4 regions of the Geobacillus sp. TFV-3 genome follow, and region 4 is predicted to be linked to each of the others. Evidence: riboswitches for the same ligand, from Rfam matches in the RefSeq annotation. Region 4 holds a riboswitch; each other region holds the start of a gene.

Region 1 (5,086 bases), 400 kb from region 4:
AGGTGACCGCTACCGTTGAACCGGACCAAAAATATGTCGACTGCGACGGGGAAGCGGGCTGGTGTTGAAAGGCAACGGTGCGATGCCGTTGCTTTTCTTTTTCCACCTTTCGCCGGCGCGGGGCATACAATATCGTATCTCCTTTCGAAGTTAGGTGGGTCGGACATGCGACGCGTGGAAAAAGTGATCATTGTGGAAGGGCGATCGGACAAGCAAAAAGTGGCGGCTGTCCTGAATGAGCCTGTCGTCATCCTTTGCACGAACGGCACGATCAGTGACGCGCGTTTGGAAGAATGGGCTGATGAGCTGGAAGGATATGATGTGTACTTGCTGGCGGATGCCGATGAGGCGGGAGAAAAATTGCGCCGGCAGTTTCGCCGCATGCTTCCAGAAGCGGAGCATCTTTACATTGACCGGGCGTACCGTGAAGTCGCGGCCGCTCCGATTTGGCACTTGGCGCAAGTGCTGCTGCGCGCCGATTTCGACGTCCGCATCGAATGGCTGATGAGAGGGAGAGGCGAGTGAAAGCGATCGATCGAAACGATGTCAAACGAGTGGTGGAAGGAGAGCCGCTTCTGGCCCTTTACTTGTATACCCCGCTGTGCGGCACGTGCCAGCTGGCGCGGCGGATGCTCACGGTGGTGGAGCAGTTGTTTCCGGCGCTGCCGTTTTATGAAACGGACATCAACTATATTCCTGAGCAGGCGGCTGCGTGGAAAATCGAAAGCGTTCCGTGCCTGCTTCTTTTTAGGGATGGAACGATCGCGGGCAAGTGGTATGCCTTTCACTCCGTTCCGTATTTGTATGAAGTGATTCAAGCCTGCTTGCCGGACGAGTGATTCGCCTTTTTTTGACGCTGTTTGACACATTTCTTGGGAAATGACAAAAACGGCGCTCATTCGTCAACGGGTTGTCGAGATTTTTGTAAAGGATTTCCCCTCTTCAGAATGGAAGTGAAAGAAATATAAGGAATGGAGGAGGGGGATGTCCATGGAAATGCGCGAATTGGTCGGGCAATTCGTGGAACGGATGCAAGGGTTGCGCCATTTGTTGCCGATTTTGCCGGATGAACAGCTGTGCGTTCGCTTTGAAAGCGGGGATGAAACCGTGCTGTTGATGGTTGGCAAAGAGCCTGCTGCGGCGGAGAGGGAACACGATGAACGGAAGACATTGACGATTAAAGGTTCCAAAGCATCGATCGAGTCGTTGTTGAACGGGGAATTGAAGCTGCAGCAGCTCGTGCGGCTGCAAGAAGTGTACGTGTCAGGAAGCTTCCGCCATCTGCTACTGCTTGAGTCGCTCCTCCATTTGGCCAAACCGTATCGGCATGTTGGGTGAAAAATTTGTTGACAGCGTTCGACAAGTGATGATACAATCAGATTTGTAATAATTGAATAGACGATTGTTGCGCTCTTATCAAGAGAGGTGGAGGGATGTGCCCAATGAAGCCCGGCAACCGTCAGCGCATGCGCTGAAATGGTGCCAATTCACACAAAGCGGCCTGCTTTGAGAGATAAGAGACGGAATGGTGAACAATACCTTTCTGTTCTCTGCGGGCAGAAAGGTTTTCTTTTTGTGCTCTGCTGCCTTGGGAGAAAGGAAGGTGAAACAATGATTGCATTAGAACAAGTGACGAAAATTTATCAAGCGGCCAACGGTTCGGTCACGGCCGTCGACAACGTGTCGCTTGAAATTCGCGAAGGGGAAATTTTCGGCATCATCGGCTACAGCGGCGCGGGGAAAAGCACGCTCATTCGATTGCTCAATGGGCTCGAGAAGCCGACGAGCGGCCGGGTGGTTGTCGCCGGACGCGATATGGCGCGCATCAAAGGCCGAGAGCTGCGCAAGGCGCGCCAAGAAATCGGAATGATTTTTCAGCATTTCAACTTGCTTTGGTCGCGCACCGTCAGGGAAAACATTGCCTTTCCGCTTGAAATTGCCGGCGTCCCGAAAGAGGAGCGGAACAAGCGGGTGGGTGAATTGATCGAGCTTGTCGGCCTTTCCGGGCGCGAGGATGCCTACCCGTCGCAGCTGAGTGGCGGGCAAAAACAGCGGGTCGGCATTGCCCGCGCGCTGGCGAACAATCCGAAAGTGCTGCTTTGCGACGAGGCGACATCGGCGTTGGACCCGCAGACGACCGATGCGATTTTAGACTTGCTCGTTGACATCAACAAACGTCTTGGGCTGACGATTGTGCTCATCACCCATGAAATGCACGTCATCCGCAAAATTTGCGACCGCGTCGCCGTGATGGAAAGCGGCCGAATCGTTGAGCAAGGCGAAGTGCTGCATGTGTTCCGCCACCCGCAGCAGCCGATTACGAAGCGGTTCGTCCAACAATTGATCGAGCCTGAGGAGACGGAAGAAGCGATTTCCCATTTGTTTGGCCAATACCCGAACGGGCTGATCGCCCAGCTGACGTTCGTCGGCGCAGCCGCCGGAAAGCCGCTCATCACCGAAGTGGTGCGGCAGTTTGCTGTTGATGTCAACATTTTGCAAGGGAAAATTTCGCAAACCCATCAAGGCGCCTATGGGGTGTTGTTCGTGCACCTCGACGGAGCGAAGGATGAAATCGACCGGGTGCTTGACTATATTCAACGCCAGCAAGTGGCGGTGGAGGTGATTCAAGATGCTCGCTGACCTCCTGCCGAACGTGCAATGGGAGACGATGTGGGCGGCGACGGTCGAGACGCTGTATATGACGGGAGTGGCGGTGGCGGCCACCTTCGTCCTCGGGATCGTTCTTGGCTTGCTGTTGTTTTTGACAGCGAAAGGAAACCTGTGGGAAAACCGGTTTGTCAATACAGTGATTGCTGCGTTTGTGAACATTTTCCGCTCCATTCCGTTTATTATTTTGATCATTTTGCTCATTCCGTTTACAACATGGCTCGTCGGGACGATGCTTGGCGCCAATGCGGCGCTGCCGGCTCTGGTCATTGGAGCTGCGCCGTTTTACGCCCGCATGGTCGAAATCGCGCTTCGCGAAATTGATAAAGGAGTCATCGAAGCAGCCCAAGCGATGGGCGCCTCAACGTGGACAATCATTTGGAAAGTGCTCTTGCCCGAATCGCTGCCGGCGCTTGTCTCCGGCATTACCGTCACGGCGGTGTCGCTTGTCGGCTACACAGCGATGGCTGGAGCCATCGGCGCCGGCGGGCTTGGGAACTTGGCGTATTTGGAAGGGTTCCAGCGCAACCATAACGATGTGACGTTTGTCGCGACCGTATTGGTGCTTATCATTGTCTTTGTCATTCAGTTTATCGGTGACTTTGTCACTTCGAAAATTGATAAACGATAAAGGAGGAAGAACTCGATGAAAAAATGGCTTGGCGCTCTGCTCGCGGCCGTTCTCGTCTTGGCTTTGGCGGCATGCGGCGGCAACAAGAACGACAACGCGGAAGGCGGCAAAGACGGCAATTTGGTGAAGCTGAAAGTCGGCGCCTCAAACGTGCCGCATGCGGAAATTTTGGAAAAAGCGAAACCGATTTTGAAGAAAAAAGGCATCGACTTGGAGATCATCACATTCCAAGATTACATCTTGCCGAACAAAGCGTTGGCGGAGAAGCAAATAGATGCCAACTACTTCCAACACATCCCGTATTTAGAATCGCAAAAGAAAGAATACGGCTATGATTTCGTCAACGCCGGGGGCATTCATATCGAGCCGATCGGCTTATACTCGAAAAAATACAAAAGCATTGAAGAACTGCCGGACGGTGCGACGATCATCATGAGCAACTCGGTCGCCGACCATGGCCGCATTTTGTCGATGCTGCAAGAAAAAGGGCTCATTAAATTGAAACCGGGTGTCGATAAAACGAAAGCGACGGTCAACGACATCGTGGAAAACCCGAAACATTTGAAATTTAAGGCCGACGTCGACGCTGGGCTGCTTCCGCAAATTTACAAAAACGGCGAAGGCGATGCCGTGCTGATCAACGCCAACTATGCGCTTGATGCCGGTTTGGATCCGGCGAAAGACCCGATCGCCGTTGAGTCGCCGAAAAATAATCCGTATGTGAACATTGTTGCGGTGCGCAAAGGCGATGAAAACCGGAAAGAAATCAAAACGCTTGTCGAAGTGCTGCAATCGAAAGAAATTCAAGACTTCATCAAAGAAAAATACCACGGCGCCGTCATTCCAGCGGCGGAAACCAATCAATAACGGGAGCATTTCGCTTCCGTTTCTTTATTTGTCCCAAAAAAGCCGCCCCCTTGCCCGAAGAAAGCTCCAACGTTCAAAACGGTTCTCAATGCGAGGGCGCCGTGGTCAACCTGCTTTTCCGCTGCTTCATCGACCGTTCAAGCGCGCCAGCACGGCGGCGAGCATCACGATGATGGCGCAGTTTTGCAACATGATCACCGCCGCCAGACTCAGCTCTCCGTCTCCTTGCTCGTTCCACATGGAGGCGATGCCCAGCCAAACGATGAATGAAACGGCAACGGCAGTCAGCCAAAAGACAAACCAACGAGCCATGGTTATCTCCTCCTTTTTCTCAATACAATTCGTTGTTTAATTTCGTTTTCCTCCATGCATACTAACAACTGAAACGAGCAAAGGAGGAAAACGAAGATGAACAACGGAACATATGCGTCGGTCGAAACGGCGCTTCGCCACTATAAGGAAGGGCTTGGGGCGTTCACCCAAAAACTTCCGAACGTGGCGGAACGGTTTAACGCCTTTACGGAAGCATGCTTTGCCGAAGGGGCGCTGTCGAAAAAAGAAAAACAATTGATCGCCCTTGGCATCAGCGTGGCCGCGCAAGATGAGTATTGCACGATTTACCATGCGAAAGGCTGCCTTGATGAAGGGGCGTCGGAACAAGAAATTTTGGAAGCATGCGCGGTGGCGGCCGCGTTTGGCGGCGGGGCGGCGATGAGCCAGGCGGTGACGCTTGTGCAGGAATGCCTCGGCGAGTTGCGAGCGGCTCACTAGACTCCGGAAAAAACGGGGTCTTTTTTTTTTTTGCAAAAACTCGTACAAGCTTGAGGTTTTCGTGTAAAATAGTAAAAGGCGCTGTTTTTTCACACGGTCATAGTGAAAACAGAGCGAGAAAGTTGCAGGCAGTTTTCATTTGTTATAAAA
Region 2 (5,086 bases), 1.8 Mb from region 4:
GTGCAAACACCATGGTCTCGTCTCCTAGCATTTCCATCTTATCGGCAACCAAAATCGTTTCGCGTCTGAACAGCCTGCGATCTCGTCTTCCAGTATTGCCATCAATGCGGCCGGGGCAAACCATAAAAGGGTTGGGCCATGGAATGAAAAAGCCGCTCAACAACGGTTCTTCCCACGTTGAGAAGCTTTGTGAAATCGGATTTTCTTCCCCTATCCCAACCACTCATCGGGCGAAAAGAAACGTTTTTCACCCATCCCGATTAGGCGCGCTCGCTTTCGTTGGCGATTTGGACGCAACGTTGTACAATACATGGTGAACGATCGATTTTGCAACAGAAAGGAACGAACGCCCATGATTTACCCATACAAAGGCAAAACGCCGCAAATTGCCGCCTCCGCCTTTATCGCCGACTATGTGACGATCACCGGCGATGTCGTGATCGGCGAAGAGACGAGCATTTGGTTCAACACCGTCATTCGCGGCGACGTGGCGCCGACCATCATCGGCAACCGGGTCAATATTCAAGATAACTCAATTTTGCATCAAAGTCCAAACAATCCGCTTATCATTGAAGACGGCGTGACGGTCGGCCATCAAGTCATTTTGCACAGCGCCATCGTGCGCCAAAACTCGCTGATCGGCATGGGCTCGATCATTTTGGACCGCGCGGAAATCGGGGAAGGCGCGTTTATCGGCGCCGGCAGTTTAGTGCCGCCGGGCAAAAAAATTCCGCCCAACACGCTCGCCCTCGGCCGGCCGGCGAAAGTCGTCCGCGAGCTGACGGACGACGACATCCGTGAAATGGAGCGCATCCGCCGCGAATATGTCGAGAAAGGGCAGTATTACAAAGCGCTGCAGCAACAGCGGACATCGTGCGCCAACAAAAAAGAGCTGCCGTGATCAGGTTAGGCAGCTCTTTTTCTTTCATCACTTATCCGCCAACGCCAGCGCTTGTTCTTTCAACAAGGCGGCTTTGTCGGTGCGCTCCCACGGCAGGTCGATGTCCGTACGCCCAAAATGGCCGTAAGCGGCCGTCTGTTTGTAAATCGGGCGGCGCAAGTCGAGCATTTTGATGATGCCCGCCGGGCGGAGATCGAAGTTGTTGCGCACGACTTCAACCAAAATGTCTTCCGACACTTTGCCCGTGCCGAACGTATCGATCGAAATCGAGACCGGGCGGGCAACGCCAATCGCGTAGGCGAGCTGCACTTCGCATTTATCGGCCAATCCTGCCGCAACGATGTTTTTCGCGACATAGCGGGCCGCATACGCCGCCGAACGGTCGACTTTCGTCGGATCTTTGCCCGAGAACGCGCCGCCGCCGTGGCGGGCGTAGCCGCCGTACGTATCGACAATGATTTTCCGCCCCGTCAATCCGGCATCCCCTTGCGGACCGCCGATGACAAACCGCCCTGTCGGGTTGATGAAATAGTTCGTGTTCTCATCCAGCAGTTCCGCCGGCACGACCGGCTTGATGACATGCTCCTTAATGTCGCGTTGGATTTGATCCTGCGTAATTTCCGGATGGTGCTGCGCGGAAACGACGATCGTATCGACGCGCACCGGTTTGCCGTTTTCATCGTATTCAATCGTCACTTGCGTTTTCCCGTCCGGCCGCAAGTACGGCAGGACGTCCGTTTTGCGCACTTCCGCCAAGCGGCGCGCCAAGCGGTGCGCAAGCGAAATCGGCAACGGCATCAATTCTTCCGTCTCATTGCAGGCAAAACCAAACATGAGCCCTTGGTCGCCGGCGCCGATCGCTTCAATTTCCTCGTCAGTCATTTGGCCTTCACGCGCCTCGAGCGCTCGGTCAACCCCCATCGCAATGTCCGGCGATTGTTCGTCAATCGACGTCAACACCGCGCACGTATCGGCGTCAAACCCGTATTTGGCGCGCGTGTAGCCGATCTCCCGGACCGTATCGCGGACGATGCGCGGAATGTCCACGTACGTTGATGTCGTGATTTCCCCGCTGACGAGCACAAGTCCCGTCGTGACGCTCGTTTCGCAGGCGACGCGGGCGTTCGGGTCTTTTTCCAAAATGGCATCCAAAATCGCATCAGAAATTTGGTCGCAAATTTTATCCGGATGTCCTTCCGTCACAGACTCTGAAGTAAACAAGCGGCGTTTGGCTGACATTCGGTTTGTTTCCTCCTCTTGGCATAATGTGGCGACACGGAACTCATTTCCCTTTTTCCCTTCGCAATATAAAAAACCTTTCCTGTAACGGCTGAGGAAAGGTCATGGCAATCGTATTGCTTCCTTTCACTCTTATCGTTCAAGGACTGCGCCTTGCCACAGGTTAGCACCATTTCACACATGTAAAGTTGTGACGGTTGCTGGGTTTCATCGGGCCTGTCCCTCCACCGGCTCGGGATAAGAGTATCCGTTCAATGACTTATCATATCGCAATGGAATCGGCAAAGTCAACTATCAAAATTCATTTTTTATCATTTCCAGCCGCGAAAATTCTTTCCTCTAAAAGGCTGGTGAAGAAACCACTGTTCTTCTCCAATCAGTGGTTCTCCGTGAAAATGAAGGACCGGCTTTGCAGGATTTCTCAATTTGAAAAACATCGCTGGAGAGCGGCATTTTCAGTTAAATCACCAGTCCTCTAAAAGGCTGGTGATTTAGTGAAAAGTCGCGGAAAACGGACTCCCTTCTCAAATTGAGAAGTCCTGTAAAATCAACGCTTCTCTTTCATCCGAAAGCAACGGGTTCGGCGAAATCGGTCGTTTTTCACCATCCCTCTAAGGAAATGGGGAAAAATAAAGTTTGAAAAACCCACACAATTAGTATGGACTATTAATAAAAATGTGTTATACTATTTTCAAGAGTGATTATAAAAAGAAGGCAGGTTTTGAATATGGGGATCGCAAACATGACAAATAAGCTTGATGTATTGCTGCAAAAACCGTACGTTCGCCATCAACTGTCCGTCGCCGAGCTCGTCGAGAAAGTGCTGCAGCGGAATGAAGGACGGCTGACCCACACCGGGGCGGTCGCGGTGACAACCGGCAAGTACACCGGACGGTCGCCGAAAGACAAATACATCGTCGAAGAACCATCAACGAAGCAAACGATCGACTGGGGAGCGGTCAACCAACCGATGTCTCCGGAGACGTTTGATAAACTGTACGACAAAGTGCTCGATTATTTAATGAAGAAAGATGAGCTGTTCGTGTTTAAAGGCTTTGCCGGCGCCGATCCGAAATATCGGCTGCCGATTCAAGTCGTCAACGAATTCGCTTGGCACAACTTGTTCGTCCATCAGCTGTTCATCCGCCCGAGCGCCGAGGAGCTCGCCGCGCATGAGCCGCAATTTACGGTCATTTGCGCGCCGAACTTTAAAGCCGACCCGAATGTGGACGGCACGCGCTCGGAAGCGTTCATCATCATCTCGTTTGAACGGCGCACCGTGTTGATCGGCGGCACCGAATATGCCGGAGAAATGAAAAAATCGATTTTCTCGGTGATGAACTATTTGCTGCCGGAACAAGGCATCCTGCCGATGCACTGCTCGGCCAACGTCGGCCAGGAAGGCGACGTCGCCCTCTTTTTCGGCTTGTCGGGAACGGGAAAAACGACGCTTTCGACCGACCCGAACCGCCGCTTGATCGGCGATGACGAACACGGCTGGTCAAGCCGAGGCATTTTCAACATCGAAGGCGGCTGCTATGCAAAATGCATCCATCTATCGCGTGAAAAAGAGCCGCAAATTTTTGACGCCATCGGCTTCGGCGCGGTGCTCGAAAACGTCATCCTCGATGACGCGACGCGCGTGCCGAATTACGACGACGGCACGCTGACGGAAAACACGCGCGCCGCCTACCCGCTTCAAGCGATCCAAAACATCATCGATCCGAGCGTCGCCGGCCATCCGTCCACGATCGTGTTTTTGACGGCCGATGCGTTCGGCGTCCTGCCGCCGATCAGCAAGCTGACGCGTGAACAGGCGATGTACCATTTCTTGAGCGGCTACACAAGCAAGCTCGCCGGCACCGAACGCGGCGTCACTGAACCGGAAGCGACGTTCTCGACATGCTTTGGCGCGCCGTTTTTGCCGCGCCCGGCCGTCGAATACGCGGAAATGCTCGGGCAAAAAATCGCCGAACACAACGTCCGCGTCTTTTTGGTCAACACCGGCTGGACCGGGGGGCCGTACGGCGTCGGCAGCCGCATGAAGCTCGCCTACACCCGCGCGATGGTGCAAGCCGCCGTCGAAGGGGAGCTCGACAACGTCGAGACGGTGCAAGACCCGATTTTCGGCCTCGCCATCCCGGCGCACGTCCCGGGCGTGCCCGATGACGTCCTTCAGCCGCAAAACACATGGGCCGACAAACAGGCGTACGAACAAAAAGCGAAAGAGCTGGCGCAAAAGTTCCGCGCCAACTTCCAAAAATTCGCCCACATCGATCCGTCCATTGAAAAACTCGGCGGACCGCTCGTTTAACAAGAACCCGGCCGGACAGGGAGCCGTTCCCTGTCCGGCCGTTTTTTCTGTTCTTTCCTTTGCTTTGGACTCCGACACTGAATCCTTTGGTGAACTACCCGCCACCTACACTTCGCTTAGAGGTGGAGGCTTCAAGCGACTTGTGCGTGTTTGCTGAACGGTAAGCCACACACAAGAACCCTTTACGCTTCCCTTCATTCCGAAGGTGTCCGTTCTAACCATAGACTATCATATTCGTTGGCGATTGGCAACCGAAATTCATCTCCCGCCTACTCACTGGGCTGTGCCCTTCACGTTCCTTGAGGCGGGAGACTTCTTTCGGAAATTACGTTAAAATAAGCTGTATTGCCCATACTATCAAGTTTATATCCTTTGTATACCACTTATTTTTAGGATAGCCTATTTATAAAGTACAAATTCAAAATCGCTCTGCTACGGCGGAAAAGAAGCGGTTTTTCCCGCTGAACTCCGCTGTTTTTTCCGCTGCTTCCGTTTTCCTTTTTCGTCGATCACTTGCTCTAACCCTTTTCCCATTAATTTGAAGGCAAAAATCGCAACGATAAAGGCAACACACGGCCCGACAACAATCCATTGGTCAAGCATCATTTCCCGATAGGAAAGACCGATCAAGC
Region 3 (5,086 bases), 380 kb from region 4:
GAGCTTCGATTTTTTTAGATCAAGAGGAAATTGTGAAAGTGGACTTTTTGGCCATCCACTCGCCGCCATCGGCGGAACATTGGCTCGGTACTGACTACGGCGGCCGCGATGTGTTCGGTCAACTGATTATCGGCGCCCGCAATTCCTTTACGATCGGGCTGGCCATTACGTTGATCACTGGGGCGATCGGCCTCGTTGTCGGGTTGGTGGCCGGCTATTTCGGCGGTTGGGTTGACAATGTCATTATGCGCATCATCGACTTCATTCTTGTCTTGCCATTTTTGATGCTGGTCATCGTGTTTGTGGCGATTGTGCCGAAATACAACGTCATGACGTTTATTTTGATTATGAGTGCATTTTTATGGACCGGCAAAGCTCGGCTCATCCGTGCGAAAACGCTCGCTGAGCGCGAGTTGGATTACGTAAGCGCCTCAAAGACGCTTGGAACGCCGGATTGGAAAATCATTTTGTTTCAAATTTTGCCGAATTTAAGCTCCATTATCATCGTCAATTTGACGTTGAATTTAGCCGGCAACATTGGCATTGAATCCGGGCTCACTTACCTTGGATTCGGCCTGCCGGAAAGCACGCCGAGCTTGGGGACGTTGGTCAGCTATGCGACCAACCCGGACGTGCTGCAAAACAAATGGTGGGTATGGCTGCCTGCATCATTGCTCATTTTAGTGATGATGCTGTGCATAAATTTCATCGGCCAAGCGTTAAAACGTGCGGCTGATGCAAGACAACGATTAGGATAAAGGGGGAAGAAAACAGTGAAGAAAAAGTGGTTGGCGGCGCTGGCCGCGCTCTTGCTCGTGCTCGCCGGATGCACGAGCAACTCGTCGACGACTGGAGGAGGAGACAAAAACAAACCGGCTGCGCAAAAAGAAGACATCAGCAAATTCCCGATGACCGTGAAAAACGACGGGAAAATCATCGATGGCGGCGTGTTGAAATACGGCCTTGTGTCCGACACGCCATTTGAAGGAACGCTCAGCTACGCATTTTACACGGGAGCTCCAGATGCTGAAATTTTGCAATTTTTTGATGAGTCGCTTTTCCGTACGAACGGCGACTATGAAATTACGAACGATGGCGCCGCCACGTATGAGCTGTCCGACGACAAAAAAACGATGACGATTCGCATTAAGGACAATGTCAACTGGCATGACGGCCAGCCGGTGACGGCGGAAGACTTGGAGTATGCGTATTTGGTCATCGGCCATAAAGATTATACCGGTGTCCGCTACGGCGACGCGCTCATCCAAGACATCGTCGGCATGGACGAATACCATAGCGGCAAAGCCAATAAAATCGCCGGCATTAAAGTGGTCGACAAAAAGACGTTGACGATCACATGGAAGCATGCGAACCCGTCTGTGTTGACCGGCATTTGGGCGTACCCGCTGCCGAAGCATTATTTGAAAGACGTGCCAATCAAACAATTGGCGCAATCGGATAAAATCCGAAAAAATCCGATCGGCTTTGGCCCGTTTAAAGTGAAGAAAATCGTGCCAGGCGAATCGGTGGAGTTCGTCCGAAACGATGACTACTGGGCCGGCAAGCCGAATTTGGAAGGGGTCATTCTGAAAGTCGTCAGCCCGAAAGTGGTGCTGCAAGCGTTGAAAAAAGGCGATATCGACATTGCGGAATTCCCGACGGATCAATATCCGAATGCGAAGGGAACGAAAAACATTCAGTTTATTGGCAAAGTCGACTTGGCCTACAACTACATCGGCTTTAAACTCGGCCATTGGGATGCGAAAAAGCAAGAAAATGTGATGGACAACCCGAAATTCCAAAACAAAAAGCTGCGCCAAGCGATGGCATATGCCATCAACAACCAAGAGGTGGCCGACCGCCTGTACCACGGCTTGCGCTTCCCGGCGACAACGCTCATTCCGCCGTCGTTCCCGGGTTATCATGATAAAACAATCAAAGGGTACACGTATAACCCGAAAAAAGCGAAACAGCTGCTCGACGAGGCCGGCTATAAAGATGTGGATGGCGATGGCCTGCGCGAAGACCCGAACGGCAAAAAGTTCACGATCAACTTCTTGGCGATGAGCGGCGGCGACATTGCCGAGCCGTTGGCGAAGTTTTATATGCAAGGCTGGAAAGATGTCGGCTTGGATGTCCAATTAGTGGACGGCCGCTTGGCGGAATTTAACTCGTTCTATGACATGGTTGAAAAAGACGATCCGAAAGTCGATGTGTACGCCGCCGCGTGGGGGACGGGAACAGACGTCGACCCGTACGGATTGTACGGCCGCAACGTCATGTTCAACTACTCGCGCTGGGTGAATGAGAAAAACGATGAACTGCTTGAAAAAGGCCATTCCGAGCAGGCATTTGACAAAGAATACCGCCGGAAAATTTATAGTGAGTGGCAAAAGTTGATGAACGAAGAAGTGCCGGTTATTCCAACGTTGTATCGTTCGGCCCTCTACGCGGTCAACAACCGCGTCGCCAACTTCACGGTCGATCCAAGCTCGAAGCTGACATGGAAAGACGTCGGAGTCACATCAGAACAGCCGGAAGTGGCGGAATAAGCGAAAAATGGTTGCTGTCGCGGGTTGTGTATGATCACATAAAAGACAAATTGCATACGCCTTATCAAGAGTGGGCGAGAGAACGGGCTTGATGACCCCACAGCAACCTGCCGCCGGCAAGGTGCTAACACCCGCAAAGCGGTTTCGCTTTGGATGATAAGAATGGCTCATGACCCCCTTCGCATCATTCCGAGGCGCAGGGGGTTTTTGATTGATGGGAGGTGAGAGAAACGGTGGCGGAACTTTATTCTCTCCGCGCCTGCATGGTGTCGCACTTGCCGGCCGCGGCGTTCGCTGTTCATGTGATGCGCTGCGTGCAGGCGGAGCTCATCCGGTTTGACCCGCAAGCGGCGGTGCATGTCGACCGCGGGGACGGATACGTTCATTTGTATGGAAAAGCGCAAGGAACAGCCTTTTCGGTTTTGTTGACCAACAGCGAGGCGGACGAATGGAAGGCGGACGGACCGTACGCCCTTGACCGCTACATATGGACAGAGCTCGGGAAAAAAGAGATTTTCCCTGCGCGCATGACGCCGTATTTATGGTCGGTGTTTTCAAGTCCATAATGGAAAGGGAGAGCGAGCAATGGCAGTTAAAAAGTTCGAGCATGTCGGCATTCAAGTGAAAGACATTGAGACATCGAAGGAGTTTTATCAAAATGTCGTCGGCCTTGAGCTGCTAAGCGAGATGATCCATACGAACGGAACGATGAAACTGGCGTTTTTAGGACTTGACGGTTCGATCATCGTTGAGTTGATCGAAGGGTACAACCCGAACTTGCCGACGGAAGGAAAAGTGCACCATGTGGCGTTTACGGTGGAAGGCATCGAGCAAGAGAAAGAACGGCTCAAGTCGCTCGGTGTCCCGCTTGTTTGGGACGACATTACGACGCTTCCGAACGGGGCGAAATATTTGTTTTTCCTTGGCCCGGATGGGGAATGGATCGAGTTTTACGAGCCGGGACGATAAATCCGGCAAGGAGAAGGCGGCCGCATGGGCCGCCTTTGTCCGTTTCAGCGCTGTTTGGCCAAAGAAGCAGGAAAATGGGAGGCGCACCACGTATAGTAAAAAGAGAGAGGAGGAAAATGAGATGGAGCCGCAAGTTATTCACGCCATTCAAGACGACTATCCGGATGAATTTGCCTGGTGCTATGGCTGCGGGCGGCTGAATGAACACGGCCACCATTTCCGCACCGGATGGCAAGGGGACAAGACGGTGACGGTGTATACGCCGCGCCCGGAGCATACAGCGATTCCTGGGTTTGTGTACGGCGGGCTGATCGCCTCGCTTATTGACTGTCATGGGACAGGATCAGCGGCGCTGGCGTTGCATCGGAAAAACGGCCATGAACCAGGCAGTGGGGAAACGCCGCCGCGCTTTGTCACGGCGTCGCTTCACGTTGATTTCGTCAAACCGACGCCGCACGGGGTGCCCCTTGTCGCCGTCGGGACGGTGACAGAAATTCATCCAAAAAAATGGAAAGTTGATACGGAAGTGTTCGCCAACGGCGAACTGTGCGCTCGCGGCCAAGTCGTGGCCGTCGTCATGCCGAAAACGTTTGTCCGCACCTAACAAGCAGCGAAAAGCGCCGGAGAGAGGCTGTTTTTGACAGCGTTTTCTCCGGTGCTTCGCTCGTTGCGCCCGGGCCGCTTTGGCATCGGCTTTCCGCGCATGATTCCCCTTTGGTCCATGGATAAAAGCGCTTTTTTCACGGTTTATCCATAATCAGCACCGATGATGTCGCGCTCGCCACGTCTTTGCCGTTTTGCCGCACGATGGCGGTCACATAAGCGACGGTTTTCCCGAACTTTTCCACCCTAGCCTCGATTTCGGCTTCTCCAGCCGCCACCGGGCGGTGAAACGTCGTCTGCAAGTTAATGGAGGCGTGCATTTGGTCATCGCGAAGCAAGGTCGTCACCGCATAAGCCATGAGAATGTCCGCCGCCGCTCCGACAAATCCGCCCATAATCACCCCGTTGCCGTTGAGCAGCGATTCGCTGATCGTCCATACGCCTTTCGCACAGCCGTCTCGGGCTTCCGTCAAGCGGACGCCAAGCGACTTGTCGCACGGCGGCGGCGCGCTTTGACCGGCGATGACATCGTGCAAGTTGGTCATTGGCTTCATCTGGAACACCCTTTCTGTTGTCAATCATGTTTTTTTATTCGCCAAACGGCGGCGATTTCCTCTTTTCACGTCCGTGAGGAGGAGAACGGCAAAGCGGCAGCGAAAGAAACAAGAAGCTGATGATGGAAAGGAGATGGTCTCATGTATCAACCGCCAGACGCCTTCCGTTGGACGGGGCGGATTGACAGCGTGAGCGATGAGCGGGCGTTTCGCCTTCATCAGCGCATTCGCCTGCTTGATTTAACGAATCGATTCGAATCATTGGAGCGCGCCGCCGCATTCATTGGATTTGCGTGCGACGAAGGAGTGCGCCGCAACCAAGGCCGTCAAGGAGCGAAAGAGGCGCCGGCCGCCATTAAAGCGGCACTGGCGCGGCTGCCTTGGCATCTTCCGGAAGGGGTGGTCGTC
Region 4 (5,086 bases):
TCATTCTTTTCTTCATCGGTGAGCACATATTTGTCGCGCAAATGCTCCGGCAGTTTCGTGATATCCCAATGTTCATACAACACACCTTGGCTGTTCAAAAACGCGCGCACATTGTCTTCTCCTTCAATCACTTGGCCCGTTTTTCTCACTTTGATGACTGCCATTGTTCACATCCCCTTTGGAAAAATGTATATGGATTAGCCAACCGGCAGGCCGGCCCGCTGCAAAAGCAGCCGTTTCACCTGCCAGCGGAACAAAAACTCCCATGCCTCCAAATGTTTTTTCGCTTCAAACGCATCGCGGCCCCAGACCGTGATGCCGTGGTTTTGGATCAACACGGCGCCGGCGTCGCCATGAACATGGTTCGCAAACTCCCGAGCGAGCGTCGGAATGTCGGCGTAATTGTCAATGATCGGGATGCGCACTGCGGCGTTTTCCTCCCAAATGCCAAACGCCTTGATGATTTCTTGGCCAGAAAAGACCGCTTCCCCGTTTGACGCATACAGTTCAGAAATCAAGTTGTTGTCGACAGTATGAACGTGCAAGACGCAGCCGGCATTCGTCCGTCCGTAAATTTCCGCGTGCAAGAGCGTCTCGGCCGATGGCTTCAAGCTTGTTTCCTCCACCGGTTTTCCGGCGGAGGAAACAAGCAGAAAATCTTCATCCGTTTGCTTCCGCTTATCCTTGCCGCTCGCTGTCACCAAAAACGTCAACGGGTCGTCCGTCACTTTGATCGACAAGTTGCCGCTTGTCGCGAAAAACCAGTCGCGGGCGGCAAGCTCGGCTTTCACTTCCGCGAGCTCATTCCACTTTTTCACGACGATGCTCATACGATCACCTCCATCCGCTGCAACGCATCAATCACGTCAAAAAACGTCGCAAACGGCGCATGCGGCAAGCCGAGCGCTCGGCATTTTTCGAGCAAAAAGTCGCGCGCCAGCACGTAATCCGCTTGCTTCGCCACCGCTAAATCCGTGATCGAATCGCCGATGACGACATGGTACCCGTTCGGGCGGGCAAGCTTGCGAAGGAGCGATGGCTTGCAGCAGCCGCAGCCGTTTTGGCACTGGCTGTCGCACGCATGCGGCCATGTAATGCGAATCGTCTCACCGCTGAAATCGGAGCCGTTGCAAAAAATGCGCTCCGGTTCAATGAGCCCTTCAAGCAGCGGATAGACGAAAAAGTCAATGCCGCCGCTGACGATATAAAGCGGGATTCCCCGCTCTTTCGCAAACGCGGCAAACTCTCGGAATCCCGCACGCAACCGGGCGGTGCGCCGAAGGAAATCCACAATTTCATCCTTCAATGCGGACGGAAGGAGGGAAAACATCTTCCCGACTCCTTCCTGAACGGAAATGCGCTCAGCGAGAATGTCGTCTTTTAACGCCTCCCACTCCGGCGGGGCGAACTGTTTCATAATGGCGATGATGTTGTCGTTTTCCGTAATTGTGCCGTCAAAATCGCAAAAGAGAACGAGCTGTTTCGTCATGCTTCCACCTCAACGACGCCCCAGCGGTCAATCGCTTTTTGCAGCGCTTCGTTTTCTGCTGCCGCCGCGCGGAGCGGACGGCCGGCCAGCACCGCGTCGATCGCCGTGCGAAACGCCCGGCCGCCCCCGATCGCCCCGTCCGGATGGCCGTGAATGCCGCCGCCGGCGTTGACGATGCTGTCAAGGCCGAAATCGCGGACAAGGAGCGGCACCAATCCTGGATGAATGCCAGCCGACGGCACCGGAAACGCCCGGGCAAACGGTTCTTGTTCATCCGTCAACGCCTTGGCGATGCCGAGCGCCTGCTCGCGCTCCAAGGCGACGCTGCCGTACGGCGACGGGAACAGGACGAAATCGGCGCCGGCGAGCCGCAAAAGCTTTCCAAGCCAAAGCGAAGGCGCCACCCCATAAAATTCGGACGGCGTAACAGCGCCGCTGAACGCCGGGTGAGCCATAATCGGCAACGCAATCTCTTCATCCTCGCGCAACGCTTGCAGCACGTCAAGCCCGTAAGCGAAGACGTTAAACAACAGCACATCAGCGCCAAGCTCAGCGGCTCGTTTCGCTTTGTCCTTCAACGCAAACGTTTTGCCGGTCAAGTTGACGGCATAGAGCGTCCGCTTGCCCGTTTGTTCATACACTTCCTGAAGCGCCGCCTTGCCCTCGGTGATCCGCTTTTCAAACGGAAGAAGCTCGCTGTCAAACAAAATTTCATCGTCTTTGACCAGGTCAACGCCGCCGAGCGCCTGTTTTTTCAATTCCGACGTCAAGTACGCCAAATCACGGCCGATGATGCCTTTAAAAATGCTCATCAACAGCGGGCGATTATGCACCCCGACTTTGTCCCGAATGCCGTCGATGCCAAAGCGCGGCCCGGGAAACTGCCGCTTCCATTCATCCGGAAGCTCTAAATCAAGCAGCCGCACTTCCCCATCGAGCGACAATTTTCCGAACGTCGTGACCAACAATGCCGGCAAATCGGCGCTGAAGTTGACCGTCGGGTAGGCGATTTTCACGATTGCCCGCTTCAGCCGCTTGCCGAAATAGACGTTCACCCGCTCGCTTTCACCCAGTTCTTCGACCGCGACGACTTCCCCTTTATATTTGCGGAGCTGCTCTTGCTCTAATGCCGGCAAGTCGGTCCACGTGCCGACCGTCAAGCCGAGGGCGATCCCTTCCGCCTTTTTCCGAATGTCTTTTTCATCATGAAGCAAATACGTTGCAATCACTGCACTCATCGTTCATCCCTCTCAACACCGAAATAAAAACGCCTCTTCATAAGAAGAGGCGTCACTCGTTCATGGCGCTCTTCTTATCTCTCAGCGTTTCCGCTGCAAGAATTAGCACCGTGCTTGGCGCGCGCCAAGCCGGTTGCCGGGCTTCATTGGGCTCGTCCCTCCGCCTGCTCTTGATAAGAAAGCCTGCTTGTTTATGCACTTGTCAAACGATTGGCAAATTTACTTTGAATTATGACATCACCGATTGGCGTTGTCAATCATTTTTCAAAAATTTTTTTCAAACAATCCAAGGCGGCCGATCCGCTCGGCCGCTTCGCGAAGCCGCTCTTCATCGGTCAACAGGCCGACGCGCACATACCCTTCGCCGCGCTCACCGAACCCGATTCCTGGGGCGACGGCGACGTGCGCCCGCTCAAGCAGCATGTCAGCAAACTCGGCGGATGATATGCCTTTTGGCACCGGAAGCCAGGCGAAAAACGACCCGGACGGCGCCGGCGCTTCCCAGCCGATCTCGCAGAGCGCGGCGATGAACGCATTGCGGCGCGCTTCATACAAGGCGACCAGCTCCGTTACGCAATCTTGTGGACCAAGGAGCGCCGCGGCGGCCGCCTCCTGGACGGCGCCGAACAAGCTGACATACAAATGATCCTGAAGCAGCTCAAGCGCCCGAATGATCCGCTCGTTGCCGACGGCAAACGCGACGCGCCAGCCGGCCATATTGTATGTTTTCGAAAAGGTGTAAATCTCAACGCCGACGTCTTTCGCCCCATCGGCTTCCAAGAAGCTGACCGGTTTTCGGCCGTCAAACCCGATCGCCCCATAAGCGAAATCGTGCACGACGGCAATGCCGTACTTGGCGGCAAACGCCACCGTCTCCGCGAAAAATTCCTTTGTCGCCGTCGCGCCGGTCGGGTTGTTCGGGTAATTTAAAAACATCAACTTCGCCCGGTCGGCCGCTGCCGCCGGAATGGCTTCATAGTCCGGCAAAAAACCGTTTTCCGCCGCAAGCGGCATCATTTCCATCCGCGCGCGGGCAAGGGCGATCCCCGACCAGTAGTCGGGGTAGCCGGGATCCGGGACGAGCACGACATCTCCCGGATTGACGAGGCAAAGCGGCAATTCGACAAGCCCGGCTTTGCCGCCGAACAAGATGGCCACTTCGCGGGCCGAATCGATCTTCACTCCATATTCACGTGCGTAAAACGCGGAGATGGCTTCTTTCAAAAACGAATAGCCTTGAAACGGCGAATATTTATGGTATTTCGGATTGGCCGACGCCCGCTGCATCGCTTCAACAATGTGCACCGGCGTCGGCTGATCCGGGTTGCCTTGTCCTAAATTGATCACGTCGCATCCGGCCTTGATTTTCTCCCCAACTTTCGCGACAAGCGAGGCGAAAAATTGCTTTGGCAGCTGCTCAAGCAGCTCGGAAAAAGGAAATTCCATTGTCATCGCCCACACCTTCTTAAAAATTCTTGAAATTCTAGTGCAACATCATATATCGTTAAAAGCAAAATGTAAAGCAAAATTTTTTCGAGGTGAAAACTCATGACGATCCGCATCGCCTGCCTCCAGCTTGACATCGCATTTGGCGACCCGAACGAAAACGAACGGCGCGCAGAAAGCGCCATTGAATCGGCCGTCAAGGATGGCGCGAATATCATCGTGCTGCCGGAATTATGGACGACCGGCTACGATTTGACGCGCCTAGATGAGATTGCCGACGAAGGCGCCGAACGGGCGAAAGCGTTCGCCTCCCGCTTAGCGCAAACGCACGGTGTTCATTTCATCGCCGGTTCCGTCGCCAAAAAAACGGCCGCCGGTGTGACAAATACGATGATTGTCGCCGACCGCAGCGGCCAAATCGTCGGCGAATATAGCAAACTCCATCTGTTTCAATTAATGGATGAACATTTGTATTTGCAACCGGGAAGCAGCTTAGGCTTGTTTTCACTCGACGGGCTTTCATGCGCCGGGGTCATTTGCTACGACATCCGCTTTCCGGAGTGGATTCGCGCCCATGCGTTGGCTGGGGCGGAAGTGCTGTTTGTCGTCGCCGAATGGCCGCTTCCCCGCCTGCACCATTGGCAGACGCTCCTGATGGCGCGGGCGATCGAAAACCAATGCTACGTCGTCGCCTGCAACCGGGCGGGCCGCGACCCGAACAACGTCTTTGCCGGCCATTCGCTCGTCATCGACCCATGGGGCGAAGTGATCGCCGAGGCGGACGAGAAGCCAGGCATTCTCTCGGCCGACATTGCCCCCGAACTCGTTGCGGACGTCCGTGCGCGCATCCCCGTGTTTGCCGACCGCCGGCCGCATGACTACGAGGCGGCAAAAAAATTTTTCAAAATGTATT

Evidence for each region. Region 4 has a riboswitch for S-adenosylmethionine ahead of mtnW (2,3-diketo-5-methylthiopentyl-1-phosphate enolase). Riboswitches for the same ligand answer to the same signal wherever they lie in the genome.
Region 1: linked by a shared signal. The riboswitch ahead of BJQ97_RS14760 (methionine ABC transporter ATP-binding protein) and the one ahead of mtnW (2,3-diketo-5-methylthiopentyl-1-phosphate enolase) in region 4 are both predicted to bind S-adenosylmethionine.
Region 2: linked by a shared signal. The riboswitch ahead of metK (methionine adenosyltransferase) and the one ahead of mtnW (2,3-diketo-5-methylthiopentyl-1-phosphate enolase) in region 4 are both predicted to bind S-adenosylmethionine.
Region 3: linked by a shared signal. The riboswitch ahead of BJQ97_RS10640 (hypothetical protein) and the one ahead of mtnW (2,3-diketo-5-methylthiopentyl-1-phosphate enolase) in region 4 are both predicted to bind S-adenosylmethionine.

The regions. Positions count from the first base shown of each region.
Region 1 covers NZ_MPSP01000001.1:2,891,097-2,896,182, reverse strand. Annotated here, with positions in the region: gene BJQ97_RS14780 (YusG family protein) at 1-68, shown strand, start outside; gene BJQ97_RS14775 (toprim domain-containing protein) at 166-525, shown strand; gene BJQ97_RS14770 (thioredoxin family protein) at 522-839, shown strand; gene BJQ97_RS14765 (sterol-binding protein) at 991-1,338, shown strand; SAM riboswitch class I at 1,411-1,520, shown strand; gene BJQ97_RS14760 (methionine ABC transporter ATP-binding protein) at 1,612-2,640, shown strand; gene BJQ97_RS14755 (methionine ABC transporter permease) at 2,630-3,298, shown strand; gene BJQ97_RS14750 (MetQ/NlpA family ABC transporter substrate-binding protein) at 3,314-4,165, shown strand; gene BJQ97_RS14745 (hypothetical protein) at 4,292-4,477, opposite strand; gene BJQ97_RS14740 (carboxymuconolactone decarboxylase family protein) at 4,574-4,936, shown strand.
Region 2 covers NZ_MPSP01000001.1:682,075-687,160, reverse strand. Annotated here, with positions in the region: gene BJQ97_RS03490 (tetraprenyl-beta-curcumene synthase family protein) at 1-13, opposite strand, end outside; gene BJQ97_RS03485 (gamma carbonic anhydrase) at 353-901, shown strand; gene metK (methionine adenosyltransferase) at 929-2,140, opposite strand; SAM riboswitch class I at 2,270-2,384, opposite strand; gene pckA (phosphoenolpyruvate carboxykinase (ATP)) at 2,868-4,454, shown strand; gene BJQ97_RS03470 (ABC transporter permease) at 4,887-5,086, opposite strand, start outside.
Region 3 covers NZ_MPSP01000001.1:2,110,450-2,115,535, reverse strand. Annotated here, with positions in the region: gene BJQ97_RS10650 (ABC transporter permease) at 1-758, shown strand, start outside; gene opp4A (oligopeptide ABC transporter substrate-binding protein) at 774-2,552, shown strand; SAM riboswitch class I at 2,611-2,715, shown strand; gene BJQ97_RS10640 (hypothetical protein) at 2,786-3,118, shown strand; gene BJQ97_RS10635 (VOC family protein) at 3,138-3,521, shown strand; gene BJQ97_RS10630 (PaaI family thioesterase) at 3,643-4,125, shown strand; gene BJQ97_RS10625 (PaaI family thioesterase) at 4,262-4,678, opposite strand; gene hutG (formimidoylglutamase) at 4,820-5,086, shown strand, end outside.
Region 4 covers NZ_MPSP01000001.1:2,490,537-2,495,622, forward strand. Annotated here, with positions in the region: gene BJQ97_RS12535 (1,2-dihydroxy-3-keto-5-methylthiopentene dioxygenase) at 1-164, opposite strand, end outside; gene BJQ97_RS12540 (methylthioribulose 1-phosphate dehydratase) at 198-830, opposite strand; gene mtnX (2-hydroxy-3-keto-5-methylthiopentenyl-1-phosphate phosphatase) at 827-1,489, opposite strand; gene mtnW (2,3-diketo-5-methylthiopentyl-1-phosphate enolase) at 1,486-2,727, opposite strand; SAM riboswitch class I at 2,799-2,907, opposite strand; gene BJQ97_RS12555 (pyridoxal phosphate-dependent aminotransferase) at 2,992-4,179, opposite strand; gene BJQ97_RS12560 (carbon-nitrogen family hydrolase) at 4,276-5,086, shown strand, end outside.